Regions from separate parts of the Shigella sp. SIG3 genome, predicted to be linked through region 2. Evidence: predicted binding sites of a transcription regulator. Region 2 holds the regulator's gene; the other holds the start of a gene.
What was found. The regulator CRP, encoded in region 2, controls carbon source genes, mostly activating them, when cyclic AMP is high. The targets are predictions, from matches to a motif close to ATGTGANNNNNNTCACAT.
Positions count from the first base shown of each region.

Region 1: a site for CRP is predicted at 2,870-2,887, ahead of uxuA (mannonate dehydratase). Genes of this name have one in related genera too.

Region 1 covers NZ_JBQZXE010000081.1:8,077-13,202, reverse strand. The annotation lists gene ACUU1I_RS14270 (fimbrial protein) at 1-283, shown strand, start outside; gene fimH (type 1 fimbria D-mannose specific adhesin FimH) at 303-1,205, shown strand; gene gntP (gluconate permease GntP) at 1,456-2,799, opposite strand; gene uxuA (mannonate dehydratase) at 3,139-4,323, shown strand; gene ACUU1I_RS14250 (fructuronate reductase) at 4,404-5,126, shown strand, end outside.
Region 2 covers NZ_JBQZXE010000003.1:29,297-34,422, reverse strand. The annotation lists gene argD (bifunctional acetylornithine/succinyldiaminopimelate transaminase) at 1-98, shown strand, start outside; gene ACUU1I_RS01465 (YccS/YhfK family putative transporter) at 165-2,255, opposite strand; gene crp (cAMP-activated global transcriptional regulator CRP) at 2,306-2,938, opposite strand; gene ACUU1I_RS01455 (OsmC family protein) at 3,240-3,644, shown strand; gene ACUU1I_RS01450 (phosphoribulokinase) at 3,699-4,568, opposite strand; gene ACUU1I_RS01445 (YheU family protein) at 4,622-4,840, opposite strand; gene ACUU1I_RS01440 (hydrolase) at 4,834-5,126, opposite strand, start outside.

The DNA of each region.
Region 1 (5,126 bases), on a different contig from region 2:
GACTAATTGTCCGGTGGGAACGTCGAGGGTCACTGCCAGCTTCAGCGGGGCAGCCGACAGCACCGGATATTATAAAAACCAGGGGACCGCGCAAAACATCCAGTTAGAGCTACAGGATGACAGTGGCAACACATTGAATACTGGCGCAACCAAAACAGTTCAGGTGGATGATTCCTCACAATCAGCGCACTTCCCGTTACAGGTCAGAGCATTGACGGTAAATGGCGGAGCCACTCAGGGAACCATTCAGGCAGTGATTAGCATCACCTATACCTACAGCTGAACCCGAAGAGATAATTGTAATGAAACGAGCTATTACCCTGTTTGCTGTACTGCTGATGGGCTGGTCGGTAAATGCCTGGTCATTCGCCTGTAAAACCGCCAATGGTACCGCTATCCCTATTGGCGGTGGCAGCGCTAATGTTTATGTAAACCTTGCGCCTGTCGTGAATGTGGGGCAAAACCTGGTCGTAGATCTTTCGACGCAAATCTTTTGCCATAACGATTATCCGGAAACCATTACAGACTATGTCACACTGCAACGAGGCTCGGCTTACGGCGGCGTGTTATCTAATTTTTCCGGGACCGTAAAATATAGTGGCAGTAGCTATCCATTTCCGACCACCAGCGAAACGCCGCGGGTTGTTTATAATTCGAGAACGGATAAGCCGTGGCCGGTGGCGCTTTATTTGACGCCTGTGAGCAGTGCGGGCGGGGTGGCGATTAAAGCTGGTTCATTAATTGCCGTGCTTATTTTGCGACAGACCAACAACTATAACAGCGATGATTTTCAGTTTGTGTGGAATATTTACGCCAATAATGATGTGGTGGTGCCCACTGGCGGTTGTGATGTTTCTGCTCGTGATGTCACCGTTACTCTGCCGGACTACCCTGGTTCAGTGCCAATTCCTCTTACCGTTTATTGTGCGAAAAGCCAAAACCTGGGGTATTACCTCTCCGGCACAACCGCAGATGCGGGCAACTCGATTTTCACCAATACCGCGTCGTTTTCACCAGCGCAGGGCGTCGGCGTACAGTTGACGCGCAACGGTACGATTATTCCAACGAATAACACGGTATCGTTAGGAGCAGTAGGAACTTCGGCGGTAAGTCTGGGATTAACGGCAAATTACGCACGTACCGGAGGGCAGGTGACTGCAGGGAATGTGCAATCGATTATTGGCGTGACTTTTGTTTATCAATAAAAAAATTACAGCGCATTGCTAATGCTGGTACCTGAGGCGCTACGCTATCAGACCTACAAAACCTGCACGTTAGCCCTTTGTAGGCCAGATAAGACGCGTCAGCGTCGCATCTGGCATAAACAAAGCGCACTTTACTGGTCTGTTCCCCTCACCCTAACCCTCTCCCCGGAGGGGCGAGGGGACTGTCCGGGCACATTTTTAGACTTTAGTCATCAGTCTGAGCCTGCCATTGGCAGGCTCTGGTGTTCTTTTACGCTACCATGCTAATAATCAGCACAATAATCAGCCCAACCACGGAGTTGACCAGCTCCAGCAGACCCCAGGTTTTCAACGTGTCTTTTACTGACAGGTCAAAGTAACCTTTGAACAACCAGAAAGATGCATCATTAATGTGGGTGAGGGTGTTGGAACCCGCAGCCGTCGCCAGTACCAGCAGCGCCGGATTCACGCCAACCAGCTGACCGGTTGCTGGATCAAGGATTGCAGCACTGATAATCCCGGCGGCGGTCATCGCCGAAACGACACCCTGACCCGTCGCCAGACGAATTAGCACAGTGATCAGCCATGCCATAATGTAGGGCGAGATATTGCCGTGGGACATCAACATGCCGATGGTGTCGCCAATGCCGGTGTCGATGATGGTCTGCTTCAGCACGCCACCCGCACCGATGATCAGAATCACCATTGCAATACTCTTCACCGCGCTTTCAAAAGCGTTCATCACCCACTGCATGTCATGACCACGCGCGGTGCCAAAGAGTACGAATGCAACCACCATCGCAATAAACATCGCAATCGGCGAGGAACCAATAAAGTTAACCACTTCCCAGGCAGGGGTATCTTTTACCAGCCAGATATTGGCGATGGTGGTAGAGATCATAATGATCGCCGGGATCAGCGGCACCAGAATCGAAACGCCGAAAGAGGGCAGATTATTCATATCTACCGGTTGATCTGCTTTCAGGAATGATGGCGTTGGGCGCTCAAGATTGCCGAGGAACTTCGGCAGGATCAGACCTGCGCAGATTACACTTGGGATCGTCACCAGTACGCCATAGATATAAACCATCCCCATATCCGCGCCATAAGCATTCACCAGCGCCACCGGACCCGGCTGCGGTGGGAACAGTGAATGTGCGGTAGTGGCAGCTGCTACTGCCGGGATCGCCAGTTTCAGGAACGGAATTTTAGCTTCGGCGGCAATAACAATAACCAGCGGCGCTAACATGATAAAGGCCACTTCATAGAACATCGCCAGACCGAAAATAAGGCCGATGATAATCACCGACAGCTGAACATAGCGCAGACCTAGACGCGCCAGCAGCGTATGTGCTATCTGGTGAGCCGCGCCGGAGTCGACCATCAATTTACCGATGACCGCACCGAACACCACGATGATAGCCAGTTCTCCCAGCGTGTTGCCGAAGCCCGCTTTCATGGTGTGCAGCAGCGACATCAAATCCATGCCTGCCAGCATCCCGACGGACAGCGCCGCCACCAACAAAGCCACCATTGAATTGATTTTGAACTTCAAATTCAGTATCAGCATCAGGCCAATGCCGAATACCACCCAGAGAATGTTAAGCACATGCATAACGTTTTACCTTACTTGGTTGAACCGTTGTTATTTTGGGCGACATGTCATGCAAATTGGTCAACCATTGTTGCGATGAATGTCACATCCTCTGATCAATAACCATCGATTACCCTTTGCTGCAATTTGCAGCAACAACCATGAGAGTGAAATTCTTGTGATGTGGTTAACCAATTTCAGAGTTCGGGTTGACATGTCTTACCAAAAGGTAGAACTTATACGCCATCTCATCCGATGCAACGCCACGGCTGCGGTCTGGTTGTTCATCCGGATACCTAAACAACTCCAAGGTTCCGCGTCTCTTTGCTGTGGAACCCACTATGTGAAAGAGGAAAAATCATGGAACAGACCTGGCGCTGGTACGGCCCAAACGATCCGGTTTCTTTAGCTGATGTCCGTCAGGCGGGCGCAACTGGCGTGGTTACCGCGCTGCACCATATCCCGAACGGCGAAGTATGGTCCGTAGAAGAGATCCTCAAACGCAAGGCGATCGTTGAAGACGCAGGCCTGGTGTGGTCTGTCGTAGAAAGCGTACCAATTCACGAAGATATCAAAACCCACACTGGCAACTATGAGCAGTGGATCGCTAACTATCAGCAGACTCTGCGCAACCTGGCGCAGTGTGGCATTCGCACCGTGTGCTACAACTTCATGCCGGTGCTCGACTGGACCCGTACTGACCTCGAATACGTGCTGCCAGACGGCTCCAAAGCTCTGCGCTTCGACCAGATCGAATTCGCTGCATTCGAAATGCATATCCTGAAACGTCCAGGCGCGGAAGCGGATTACACCGAAGAAGAAATTGCTCAGGCAGCTGAACGCTTCGCCACTATGAGCGACGAAGACAAAGCGCGTCTGACGCGTAACATCATTGCCGGTCTGCCGGGCGCGGAAGAAGGGTATACCCTCGACCAGTTCCGTAAGCACCTGGAGCTGTACAAAGATATCGACAAAGCCAAACTGCGCGAAAACTTTGCCGTCTTCCTGAAAGCGATTATTCCAGTTGCTGAAGAAGTTGGCGTGCGTATGGCGGTTCACCCGGACGATCCGCCGCGCCCGATCCTCGGCTTGCCGCGCATTGTTTCCACCATTGAAGATATGCAGTGGATGGTTGATACCGTAAACAGCATGGCGAACGGTTTCACCATGTGCACCGGTTCCTACGGCGTGCGTGCTGACAACGATCTGGTTGATATGATCAAGCAGTTCGGTCCGCGTATTTACTTCACCCATCTGCGCTCCACCATGCGTGAAGATAACCCGAAAACCTTCCACGAAGCGGCGCACCTGAACGGTGACGTTGATATGTACGAAGTGGTGAAAGCGATTGTTGAAGAAGAACACCGTCGTAAAGCGGAAGGCAAAGAAGACCTGATCCCGATGCGTCCGGACCACGGTCATCAGATGCTGGACGACCTGAAGAAGAAAACCAACCCTGGTTACTCCGCAATTGGTCGTCTGAAAGGCCTGGCCGAAGTTCGCGGTGTCGAACTGGCGATCCAGCGCGCTTTCTTTAGCCGTTAATACCCACCGGCATGGCTGCGCGCCGTGCCGGTTCCTTCTTCCTTGCCGTCACTCTCTGAAGACGGATTCTGGAGTTTACGATGACTACTATTGTTGACAGCAATCTGCCGGTTGCCCGCCCGTCATGGGATCATTCTCGTCTGGAATCACGCATTGTGCATCTCGGTTGCGGGGCGTTTCACCGCGCGCACCAGGCGTTGTATACCCATCATCTGCTGGAAAGCACCGACAGCGACTGGGGCATCTGCGAAGTTAACCTGATGCCAGGCAACGACCGTATGCTGATCGAAAACCTGAAAAAACAGCAACTGCTGTACACCGTAGCGGAAAAAGGCGCAGAAAGCACCGAGCTGAAAATTATCGGTTCGATGAAAGAAGCGCTGCATCCGGAAATCGACGGCTGCGAAGGTATTCTCAACGCGATGGCGCGTCCGCAAACGGCGATTGTCTCTCTAACGGTCACGGAAAAAGGCTACTGCGCTGATGCGGCAAGCGGTCAACTGGATCTCAATAACCCGCTGATCAAGCACGATCTGGAAAACCCGACTGCGCCGAAGTCCGCGATTGGTTACATCGTCGAAGCCTTGCGTCTGCGTCGTGAAAAAGGGCTGAAAGCATTTACGGTGATGTCCTGCGATAACGTGCGTGAAAACGGTCATGTGGCGAAGGTCGCGGTACTGGGGCTGGCTCAGGCGCGTGACCCGCAACTAGCGGCATGGATTGAAGAGAACGTCACCTTCCCGTGCACCATGGTTGACCGCATCGTTCCGGCGGCGACGCCAGAAACCTTACAGGAAATTGCT
Region 2 (5,126 bases):
TGATGCGTTTAGCACCGTCGCTGGTGGTGGAAGATGCGGATATCGATGAGGGGATGCAACGTTTCGCCCACGCGGTGGCGAAGGTGGTTGGGGCGTAAATAAGACGCATCAGGCAAAATATGTCGGATGCGGCGTGAATGCCTTATCCGATGGTTTAGCCTGTATTACGCCTTCGAATCCCGCAACTTGCGACTCAGCCAAATCCCGTGATGCGGTCGCTGACGCCATGCCATCGACGAAATGGTGTGCATGGTGTTCAGATGGCCAATAACCCGCTGTAAATGCTGCTCCAGCGTACCTGCCGCGCCTTCGTGCGGCTGCATCTCCGGCGCATCCATGATATTGGCATCGCCAGAACTACCCGGTTCGTCATACTCCAGTCGCTGCTGACAACGCTGAATGGCGATTTCACAAGACTGTAAATACTCTTGTGCCAGTTCAGGTGGCAATGCCCGGTGTTCCCGCGCCAGCGTGGTCATGGCATTAATATGCTCAACAATAAACTGGCTGTGCGTTACCCACAGTTTCATATCTGCCAGATAATGGCTGTTGAATGCCGGTTCCTGCATCGCCTGATTCAATGAGTTATACAGAGTGTTATGCGCCTGATTTACCCGCATTCTCTGCCAGGCCAGTGGCGTTGGTTGCGGGTCCTCGCTCAGAATCAAGCGAATCGCTTCCTGATAGGCTTCTAAAGCATCATGGGCGTTTTTACGCAATAACCCGCTCTGCCACTGCGGCCACAGCCAGACGGTACCACCGAAAGCAATCAAACAACCAATAATGGTATCGATAAGACGTGGAAGGATGTACTGCTCACCGTTCAGCCACAACAGTTGCAGGGTATACACTGCGGTAATAGTAAAACCGACCGTTGCCCAGCCGTAGTTTTTGCGCAATATCAGGTAGCTGGCGAGGGTGGTAATCAGCATCAACGTCAGGGTGTAACCTTCGGGAATTTTAAAGTGCAGCGCTACGCCCGCAATGATTAACCCGACCACGGTTCCCACGGAGCGATTCACAATCCTCAGACGGGTTGCGCCATAGCCATTTTGTGTCACCAGCAATACCGTCATCAGGATCCAGTACGACTTCGGCAGATGCAGCACGGTGCCCATCAGGCTGGCAACGCTTAACATCACACTGAGTCGTCCGGCATTGCGTAGCGCCGGAGACTTTAGTGACAGATAACTTTTCAGTGCCGGAAGCAACGGCATTCGCCGCTGTTTATCGGCCAGTAAGTCACGGGCATAGAGCGGTTTTTGGGTGCGCAGCACGCGGGCGATGCGGCTGAAATGCCAGTAGCAGAATTGCCCAACCGGATTATCCGGATGCTGGCGGGCGATTTTTTCCAGTGCGCCAATTTGCTTTTCCATCGTAAAACGCGTTGGCAGGCGATGGTAAAGAATGTCATCAGCCAGCACGCGCAGGCGAGCGGCGACGGTTTGCGCATTCCAGCGGATAACTTCTTCCGCATGGCTACGCTCGACCAGTTTTTGCACCTCTTCCGGCTGATGCAAACTGACCGAAATATGTTCCTGCAAATCCAGCGCCTCCTGGAAAATACGCAGCATCCGCTTGTAATCGGTATTGTTTTGCGCGGAAAGCATATGCATTTGCTGATAGCACTGAGTAATTAAATCGACCGCTTTTTGCTGGCGCACCAGCAGCGGTGGCAGCGCTTTTTCAGGATCGGTGTGCTGGGTAAGCAGGCTGTATTTGGCTTCACAATAATCTGCCAGTTCACGGTACAGCAGACTTAGTGACTCGCGCAGCGGTTGTTCGCGCCAGATCCAGAACCAAAACCAGTTAAACAATCCGTACCAGAGAGTGCCCAACGCATAGATGAGCAATGGTTCCCAGACCGGCATGTATCCCGCCAGACTGAGGGTAAAAATGGCGGCGAGCAGCGATGCAGGAAGCAATTTTGCGTGCAATGGCCCCAGCTCAGCAGTGACGCCAAGTACCAGCGTTAATCCGGTCAGCAAAAAGGGCAGGGGAACATCTTTTACCAGTAGCAGCTGTGTCAGTAAGCTACAGGTGGCAAACAGCGACGCACCAATGATTAAGTGTTTGAAAAAACGTTTATGAGGCGTATCAAGGCCCGCAATATTGCAACAGGCAGGAACGAGGGAGAAGAGCAGACCGAATCGTAATTCGCCAAGCATTAACCCAACGGCCACGGGCAAACATAGCACCAGCGTTTGTCGAAGTGCATAGTTGATATCGGGGTGATAAATCAGTCTGCGCCACATCGGGGGAAACAAAATGGCGCGCTACCAGGTAACGCGCCACTCCGACGGGATTAACGAGTGCCGTAAACGACGATGGTTTTACCGTGTGCGGAGATCAGGTTCTGATCTTCCAGCATCTTCAGAATGCGTCCCACGGTTTCACGAGAACAGCCGACAATCTGACCGATTTCCTGACGGGTAATTTTGATTTGCATACCGTCCGGGTGAGTCATAGCATCTGGTTGTTTTGCCAGGTTCAGCAGAGTCTGTGCAATGCGGCCCGTCACGTCGAGGAACGCCAGGTTGCCCACTTTCTCTGAAGTGACTTGCAGACGACGCGCCATCTGTGCAGACAGACGCATCAGAATGTCCGGGTTTACCTGAATCAATTGGCGAAATTTTTTGTACGAAATTTCAGCCACTTCACAGGCGGTTTTCGCACGTACCCATGCGCTACGTTCCTGGCCCTCTTCAAACAGGCCCAGTTCGCCAATAAAATCACCCTGATTCAGATAGGAGAGGATCATTTCTTTACCCTCTTCGTCTTTGATCAGCACTGCCACAGAGCCTTTAACGATGTAGTACAGCGTTTCCGCTTTTTCACCCTGGTGAATAAGCGTGCTCTTGGATGGGTACTTATGAATGTGGCAATGAGACAAGAACCATTCGAGAGTCGGGTCTGTTTGCGGTTTGCCAAGCACCATGCGCGGTTATCCTCTGTTATAAGCTTTCTCCAGAGCCAGATAACGCCGCTGTCTCTGGATTGCCGAAATATGCTTCCCGCTACCTGGGAAGGGGCTATCAACTGTACTGCACGGTAATGTGACGTCCTTTGCATACATGCAGTACATCAATGTATTACTGTAGCATCCTGACTGTTTTAGCATAGCTTTCGCTTTGTGTCTCCTGGTGTCTCGCTTCAGCATGACCCAGGTCGCCTTCCGTTGCGCGATTTGGTTAGTACGCGTACTCTGTCAGGAAAATTGACGCAGTGGAGTAGCAAAAATGCAAGCGCGAGTGAAGTGGGTCGAAGGGTTAACTTTTCTGGGCGAATCCGCCTCTGGTCACCAGATTTTAATGGACGGCAACTCAGGCGATAAAGCACCAAGTCCGATGGAAATGGTGTTGATGGCGGCGGGTGGTTGCAGTGCCATCGATGTGGTTTCGATCCTGCAAAAAGGGCGTCAGGATGTGGTCGATTGTGAAGTAAAATTGACCTCTGAACGCCGCGAAGAGGCACCACGCCTGTTTACGCACATTAATCTGCATTTTATCGTCACCGGTCGCGACCTGAAAGACGCAGCGGTTGCGCGTGCGGTTGATCTCTCTGCCGAGAAATATTGTTCAGTGGCGTTGATGCTGGAAAAAGCGGTGAATATTACTCACTCGTATGAAGTGGTTGCCGCGTGACTTAACTATCCCGTTGTGAAGCCGGATAGTATTTTATCCGGCATAATAGCAAAGTTACTCGATTTTCTTTCCTTCCATCAATCGTTGCACCAGCAGCAGCATAATTAATTCCATTGCCAGCCCCATTTTGCCGCCAGGTACCACTAACGTATTGATGTGGGAAATGAATGAGCCTTGCAACATCGCCAGCAGCCAAGGGAAATCGATCCCTTCCAGATTACGAAAATGGATCACCACAAAGCTTTCATCCAGCGACGGGATACCTTTTGCCGCGAACGGGTTTGAAGTGTCGACGGTGGGAACGCGCTGGAAGTTAAGATGGGTGCGGGAAAACTGCGGTGTGATGTAGTTGATATAGTCTTCCATTGAACGCACTACCGAGTCCATCACTGCTTCTCGTGAGTGCCCGCGCTCGCTGGTGTCGCGGATCAGTTTTTGAATCCACTCAAGGTTAACGATAGGCACTACGCCGACCAGTAAGTCCACATGCTGCGCAACGTTATGCTGTGGCGTGACTACGCCGCCGTGTAAACCTTCATAAAACAGTACATCAGTGGGTTCTGGTAAAGGTTGCCAGGGGGTGAATGTTCCCGGTACCTGATTCCAGGGTACGGCTTCGTCGTAGGTATGCAGATATTTGCGAGATTTCCCTTTGCCGCTCTGACCGTATTCAATGAAGGTTTGTTCCAGCAGGCCGAAGTCGTTCGCTTCGGGGCCGAAGTAGCTGATATGCCGCCCGGCGTCGCGCGCTTTGCGGATCGCCATGTCCATTTCCGGGCGGGTGTAACGGTGAAAACTGTCGCCTTCCACCTCAGCTGCATGCAGATTTAACTGCGCGAATATTTTACGAAACGCGAGGCTGGTGGTGGTGGTCCCCGCGCCGCTGGATCCTGTTACCGCAATGACCGGATGTTTGGCAGACATAGTAACTCCATGACTTAGCTATCACTATTATCTCGTCCGCCGACGGTTGCAGGTTATTCGCGAAACTGACTGCGCGGCATAATATTGACCGTTTCGTGCAGTTCCGACCATACCAGCACCGCTTCTCCGCACTGTAGCTGGCGTTTGACGTCGGCGACTTTCTGTTCAAGTGTACGCTCATGTTCACCATAATCGGTGCCTTCACGTAACACAAAGCTTTCAATTAAATTTTCCAGCGTTTCGGGGGAGAGGTCTTGCCACGGAATCAACATGATTTCGCCTCCAGATACGTTGTTAACCAGTCAGGAATGCGTGACTCCAGCCACATTTGCGGATGAAGTAATGTACCGCCAATAAAGCCAACATGACCGCCATGTTCAGTCAGTTGATACTCCACCTGCGAGGGGAGACTTTCCGGTTTTGGGATCACCTGATGATCCATAAACGGATCGTCTTTGGCGTGAATAATCAGCGTCGGTTTGGCGATCCGGTTCAGCATCGGCATGGCGCTACACTGACGATAATAGTCGATAGCGTCGGCGTAGCCGTGAATTCTGG